3 regions of the Phyllobacterium sp. T2-21 genome follow, and region 3 is predicted to be linked to each of the others. Evidence: riboswitches for the same ligand, from Rfam matches in the RefSeq annotation. Region 3 holds a riboswitch; each other region holds the start of a gene.

Evidence for each region. A riboswitch is a leader RNA that binds a small molecule or an ion and turns the genes downstream of it on or off. The one in region 3 is predicted to bind thiamine pyrophosphate.
Region 1: it holds a riboswitch for thiamine pyrophosphate, as region 3 does, so the genes downstream of both, thiB (thiamine ABC transporter substrate binding subunit) here and thiC (phosphomethylpyrimidine synthase ThiC) in region 3, are expected to answer to the same signal.
Region 2: it holds a riboswitch for thiamine pyrophosphate, as region 3 does, so the genes downstream of both, ACZ5FP_RS04490 (ABC transporter permease) here and thiC (phosphomethylpyrimidine synthase ThiC) in region 3, are expected to answer to the same signal.

Annotation. Positions count from the first base shown of each region.
Region 1 covers NZ_AP027912.1:222,369-224,627, reverse strand. The annotation lists gene thiP (thiamine/thiamine pyrophosphate ABC transporter permease) at 1-497, opposite strand, end outside; gene thiB (thiamine ABC transporter substrate binding subunit) at 502-1,485, opposite strand; TPP riboswitch at 1,566-1,682, opposite strand; gene ACZ5FP_RS01160 (hypothetical protein) at 1,840-2,037, shown strand; gene ACZ5FP_RS01155 (thiamine diphosphokinase) at 2,092-2,259, shown strand, end outside.
Region 2 covers NZ_AP027912.1:903,016-905,274, reverse strand. The annotation lists gene ACZ5FP_RS04495 (ABC transporter substrate-binding protein) at 1-449, opposite strand, end outside; gene ACZ5FP_RS04490 (ABC transporter permease) at 488-1,231, opposite strand; TPP riboswitch at 1,343-1,445, opposite strand; gene ACZ5FP_RS04485 (TadE/TadG family type IV pilus assembly protein) at 1,501-2,259, opposite strand, start outside.
Region 3 covers NZ_AP027912.1:3,104,162-3,106,420, forward strand. The annotation lists gene thiC (phosphomethylpyrimidine synthase ThiC) at 1-930, opposite strand, end outside; TPP riboswitch at 1,028-1,144, opposite strand; gene ACZ5FP_RS15545 (NADPH-dependent FMN reductase) at 1,234-1,803, opposite strand; gene rpsU (30S ribosomal protein S21) at 2,012-2,259, opposite strand, start outside.

The DNA of each region.
Region 1 (2,259 bases), 790 kb from region 3:
TCCGACGGAATGGAATCAAGGCTTGCAAGCACGAGCCGGGTCGCCAGCGGCAGGTTGAAAAAGACGTGGGCGAGAAGGATGCCGGGAAGCCCGTAAATATTGGGTATGGTGTCCATGCCGAGGCTGCTGAAAGCAAAGGCCAGCAGGCCGTTGCGGCCATAGATGCTGGTGATGCCCAGCACCGCAACAAGCGCGGGCAAAGCCAAGGGCAGGGCAAACAGGCGCAGAATCAGCGCGCGGCCGGGAAAGGCGGGATGTTCATGCAAGGCGCGCGCGAGTGGAATGGCAAGGGCAACCGCAAGCAGCATGGACAGGAGCGCCTGCACCAGCGTGAACCGCGCCACCCGCCACAGATAGCTGTCGAATGCGGCAAAACCTTCCGTGCCGTCACGCAGCGCTTCAGATGCGAGACTGAGCAGTGCGCCACCCGCAAGTGCCGCCAGAAAGGCGAGGGCGCATGCCCCCGCCCATGGTCTGAAACTGCGGATGGCAATCACAACGCTACAGGCTCATGGCCGCGAGCCACTCATCGATCCAGGCTTTACGGTTCTTGGCGACCTCCTCGGAGGGGAAGGCCAGGGTCTTGACGGGTTGAACAAGGGTTTCGAAGGCCGGGTTCAGCGCGTCGGTGGTTTTCGCAGCCGGATACATCCAGTTGTTTTCAGGGATCGCATCCTGAAACGCCGGGCTGGTCATGAAGGCAAGAAACTGCGCCGAGAGCGGGTTTTTCGCCCCGTTGACGGTCTGGGCAGCGACTTCGACCTGCAGGTAATGGCCTTCGCTGAACGAAATGGCCTTGTAGCGGTCCACGCGCTCGGCGATCAGGTGATAGGCCGGCGACGTCGTGTAGGACAGCACCAGCGGCGCTTCGCCCTTGGTGAAGAGACCATAGGCCTCCGACCAGCCCGGCGTGACGGTCAGCACCCGGTCTTTCAGCTTGGCCCAGGCTTCCCCGGCCTTGTCGCCATAGACCGACTTGACCCAGAGCAGCAGGCCGAGACCGGGCGTCGAGGTGCGGGGGTCTTCGATGACGATCTTCTGCTTCGGGTCGCCTTCGACCAGTTCCTTCAGGCTTTCCGGCGGGGTCTTCAGCTTCTCGGAATCATAGATGACGGCGAAATAGCCGTAATCGTAGGGAACGAAGGTATCATCGGTGTAGCCGCCGGGGATGCTCACAGCGGAGGTGTCGATGCCATGGGGGGCAAACAGGCCGGTTTGCCTGGCCTCATAGGTCAGGTTGGTGTCGAGGCCGAGCACCACATCCGCCTTGGTTGACCCGCCTTCCAGCTTGACCCGGTTGAGCAGGGCAACACCATCGGCAACCGCCACGAATTCGACAGTGCAGGCACATTGCTTTTCGAAGGCTTGCTTGACCTTCGGGCCGGGGCCCCATTCGGCGGTGAAGCTTTCATAGGTGTAGACGGTGAGTTTGCCGTCGGCATGCGCGGTGCCAAGGGGAATGACGGCGAACAGAGCGGTCACCATGGCCGCTGTTTTTACAATAGTCTCGAATGGCCGCATCGGCGCCTCCTATCAGCAGTGTTCAAAAGGATTGGTGCGCCGGCAAATCTGCCGCGTCTAATCCCTCCGCCGGTACAAACCGGATCAGGTTCCGCGGGTTGGCAGGGTTTCCCCGTGCGCCTCTCAGCCGGTCCATGCGACCGGCACCCCGTTAGAGCGTGACAAGGATAGAGGTTCGGCCGGAGCCGTGCAAGCGGTCGATGCTTATGAAATCTTTATGTTTTGCCGGTTCTGCCAAATCGAAAGCTGATACTGGCGCGCCTATTGTCCCCAGCGAAAACATCCCGTGCGGCTGTTTTCCGATGGAAAGGGTCAATCATGTTTCGTGGTCACGGTTTTTATCATTCCCATGTCAGGGTGCAGCAGAACCAGGCTTCCCAAAACGCCCGCCGCAAGGCGATCCTCCTGCGTCCGCGCCGGCAGAAATTCATCCCGGAGCTTTATCCGAGCCTGTTTCTGGCCATCGGCGTGGCGATTGCCGGCATGGCCGCGATTGCACTCGGGCGCTTCGTTTAACCTCGAATCACGGATGCCCTGTGCGACCGGCTTGTGCCATGCTATGGCCGGTGCATGAGCAAATTCGTCCTTCTTCTTGGTGGAACCGTTCACGTCACCGACCGTCTCCGGCATCTCATTGCCGGGGCGCGCGTTCTTGCCGCCGATGGCGGCATTGCCCATGCGCAGGCGCTGGGCGTTGAACCCGAGTTGTGGCTGGGCGATTTCGATTCGACATCGCCT
Region 2 (2,259 bases), 1.5 Mb from region 3:
AGCATCGCGCCAAGCATGGCATCCTCAAAACCAGCCACGGAGAACCCGACTTTTTTGCCCTTCAGGTCCTTCAGGCTCTTGATCGGACCATCGGCGAGGACGGTCACCGTGTTGAGCGGCGTCTCCACCAGGGTGCCGAAACGAACCAGCGGCAGGCCTTCGTCATGGCTGAGATAGAGGTTGGGCTGGTAGCCGATGGCGATGTCCGCCTGCTTGGCCGCCACGAGGCGCGGCGGCGCTGCCGGATCGGCCGGCGGGATCAGATCCACGTCCAGTCCGGCTTCGCTGAAGAAGCCCTTTTCGCGGGCAACAACCAGCGGTGCATGGTCGGGGTTGACGAACCATTCCAGCAGGACAGACAGCTTGTCTGCCGCCGCGGCGGGAGATGCGAGGAGAGACAAGGCGGCCAACAGTATGATGGCGGGGGCAAACGCGCGGCGGCGAAACATGGGCATTCCTTTATCAACGGGACGGGAAAACGGGGCGGTCATGATGCCTGCACCCAGGGCGTGAGACGTGCGGCGAAGGCATCGACGAGGAAACGCAGAACGATGGTCAGAACGGCGAGGATGATGAGGGCGGCAAACAGCGTATCGGTCTGCATGCGGGCATTGGCCTGCAGCATGACGAAGCCAAGTCCGCGCGAGGCACCGACCCATTCGCCGATCACCGCGCCAATGGGGGCAAAGACCGCCGCAACACGCAGGCCCGAACCGAGGCCGGGCAAGGCGCTGGGCACACGGATGAGGAACAGCGTCGCCAGCGGCGAAGCCTGTGTCAGGGCGGCGGCATCCAGCAGGTCCTGACTGGTCCGGCGCAGTGCATCGGCAAAGGACGAGGCGACGGGGAAGAAGATGATCAGGCTGGCCATGACGACCTTGGACGCGAGGCCGAAGCCGAACCAGAGAACCAGCAGCGGCGCAATGGCAAAGACCGGAAGCGCCTGCAGGACCAGCAGGAGAGGCCAGACGATCTGGCCGAAACCCGGCAGGCCAGCCACCAGAAGCGCAACAAGGATTCCGGCCATGGCACCGAAGAACAGCCCGAGCACGATTTCAAGCACCGTGATGGCGGCGTTGCTCAGGAGATAATGCTGCTGCTCGACCAGGGCGGCAATGACAGAACCGGGGCCGGGCAGGATGAAGCGCGGCGGCTGCAGCATCCAGACAGCGAGCTGCCAGCAAGCAAGCACAGCCAGCAGGGCTCCGGCGATGCGGACGAGCATGCGCATGGCGGGCCGTCACAAACTCGGCGATTGGTGGTTCAGCGAAAACGGCATCTGCAGGACTCCATCAAACGTGTGGAGATCCGGATATGTGCGAAGACAAGGCAGAGTGCGTGAAGAATGCTCAATTCCCGTTCCTACGCCGGCATAACCCGGATCAGGTTCAAGGGTCCAGCTCGACGCTATCTCAGCACTGTACAGTGCCCCCCTCGGAATGAAGTCATGATGGAGCGGCGGGGGCTTAAAGTCAATCGCGCCGCCTTTGCATTTGGAAATTACTGCGTGAGCAGAATTTTTGAGTAATCAAATGCACAACCGGTTTTGAGCGTATACTCAAAGTCTGGTGTACCGCCGCCGCCATCTTCCCAGCCATGCCTTCTCGTAGAACCGTCGCAACTCAGGAGATCGTTCATGATCACCGGCGGTCCTTCTTTTTCCGTGGTTGATTGAGCACCATCGAGGGCCAGACGCCACGCGTCGTTTGCCCTGTCACTTCTAACCAGGAAGGCATTCGCATTATCTTTGAGTGTCTTCTCCTGTTGAAACGTCAAATTGTCCGGTGTGGGCGTTATCTGATCGTTGGAACTGGTGGAAGTCGTACATTTCTTGTTGACATTCTTTTTGCCGACAGGGCAGCCGTCCTTCTTGACGACCATGGTAAAATAGAAGGTCTTGAACTTTCCCAATGAGAACGTTTGGGATTGTGCATTTACGGGCGGTACCGATGTTCCCTTGCCGTCGGTCTGGCTGGCATTGGTATACTCAAGAGCTGCCACTTCCTCCGTTGCGCCATTTTCTCTGACAACCATTACCGATATTCTTTTGTAATAAGTTCCCTTAACCTTTGTGATGGTGAAGGTGGCATCAACCGGCGTCAATGCTCCGGATGCTATCGACGTGGTGGCAATGTCCATTGAATTCAGATTCAACACCTGCATGAACGTCGTTTGCATCGGCCGCGCAACAGAGAGTTTGATCCGTGCCGGGACATCGTTTGTCACCGTCACATTGTACGTAGCGCCACTGCTGTCGAA
Region 3 (2,259 bases):
CCGAACACCCGCATGGATGGTGAAATAATCGACACCCTGCTCCGCCTGTTCGATCAGCGTGTCGCGATAGACCTCCCATGTCAGGTCCTCGGCGATGCCGCCGACCTTTTCCAGCGCCTGATAGAGCGGCACGGTGCCGATCGGCACAGGGGCGTTGCGGATGATCCATTCGCGGATATTGTGGATGTTGCGGCCGGTCGACAGGTCCATCACCGTGTCGGCACCCCAGCGGATGGCCCATACCATTTTTTCCACTTCCTCGGCCATGGAGGAGGTCACTGCGGAGTTGCCGATATTGGCGTTGATCTTGACCAGGAAGTTGCGGCCGATGATCATCGGCTCGAGTTCGGGATGGTTGACATTGGCCGGAATGATCGCCCTGCCCCGGGCAATCTCCTCGCGGACGAATTCCGGTGTGACATAATCCGGCACCGACGCGCCGAAGGAATTGCCGTCGCGCTCCAGCTGCGCCCGCGCCGCGTCGCGGCCAAGGTTTTCACGGATCGCCACATATTCCATCTCCGGCGTGATGATCCCCGCCCGGGCATAGGCGAGCTGCGTCACGGCTTTATCGCCCTTCGCCCGCAGTGGCCGGTTGCGCACCGGGAACTCAGGGGTCAGCCGTTCACCGGTGACGAAGCCATTGTCCTCCAGCTTGACGTGGCGGCCGTCATAGGCGGCAAGGTCGGCATGGCCGGCAAGCCAGCTTGCGCGGATGCGCGGCAGGCCCTTGGCGATGTCAATGGCAGCGTTGGCATCCGTATACGGCCCGGACGCGTCGTACACCGTCACCGGCGGCTCGCCCGCTGTCGGATGCACCGATATCTGGCGCAACGGCACGCGGATATCCGGATGGATATGGCCGGGTTTGTATATTTTGATCGAGGCCGGCAGCGGTCCTGCCGAAACGGTTGGGGTAATTACGGTCATCATCAGGCTCCTAAGCAATCAAGCGTGGAAACCCAGTTCTGTGCCGGAAGGATGAAAAGAGATTGCGAATCCGGATACGGATGTGCCGAGGCTGACTCGCATGACTTTCGCACCGTCCCTACGCCAGTATGAACTGGATCAGGTTCAACGGGTCACTGCGCTGCAAAAGCCAGCAGAATCTCAGCCCCTTGTCGGGACCCCCCTGGTGAATGTCTTGAATTGAACGCCCGATCCGCCATTTGTCAAGCGAATCGGTAAAATCGTGTGTGTGGCGCCCCGTCGATTCCGGGCGCCTTGACCGGATCAGTACGCGCGCAGCGGCTTCAAAGCATTGCTCCACTTGAGCAATTCGCCAATCATGGTGTTGGCGCTGGCGGTCACCAGTTCATTGGCCTGGAAGACGCCTTCATCGTTGATGAACTGCTGGTACGCCGGAACGGGAACGCCTTCGGGAATGGGAACCATCCGCAGGCCTGCGATGAGGCCCTTGACCGATTCGACCGAGCGCAGGCCGCCCGACACGCCGCCATAGCTGACGAAACCGACCGGCTTGTAGTTCCATTCCTGCCAGAGATAGATGATCGCATTGGTCAGGGACGGCGGAGCGAAATAGTCATATTCCGGCGTCACGAACACGATCGCATCGCCCGCTTCGATCAGCGCGCTCCACTTTTTCGTGTGCGCATGTTCATACTTCCGGGCACGCGGGTGGTTGGGCTCGTCGAAAACCGGCAGGTTGAGATCCGCCAGGTCAATCAGAACCGGCTCGAACTGGCCGTCCTGGCTGGCAAAGTCATGGAACCACTTGGCAACCGGCTGACCGGCGCGGCCCGGACGGGTGCTGACGTGGACGATGTTGAGCTTGGGTGCCATTGAAAGGTCTCCATAAGGCTTGAATAGTATGGAGCATGCATAGGCGCGGCGTGATGCGGCGCACAAGAAGGCACTTTTTTGAAACCGGGTAATATCGATGTGAAGACGATAGTTATGGCGGAGTCTTCACAAAACGAAACCCGCTCCAGCATGGCTCGCTGTGCGGGTTCTGTCGCGTTTTGCAAGGACCGGAAACTCCGGTCATTGATTATCGGTTGTTGCTGAAATCGCTGGTAGCGGCACCTGGACGGGCAACGCGTTCTTTCTTCTTCGGACCAGGAAGCAGACCTTCACGCTGTGCCTGCTTGCGCGCTGCCTTGCGGGCGCGGCTGACGGCTTCAGCCTTTTCACGGACACGGCGCTCGGACGGCTTTTCAAAAGCCTGGCGCGCCTTCATTTCGCGAAAGAGACCTTCGCGCTGCATCTTCTTTTTCAGGACCCGGAGGGCCTGTTCAA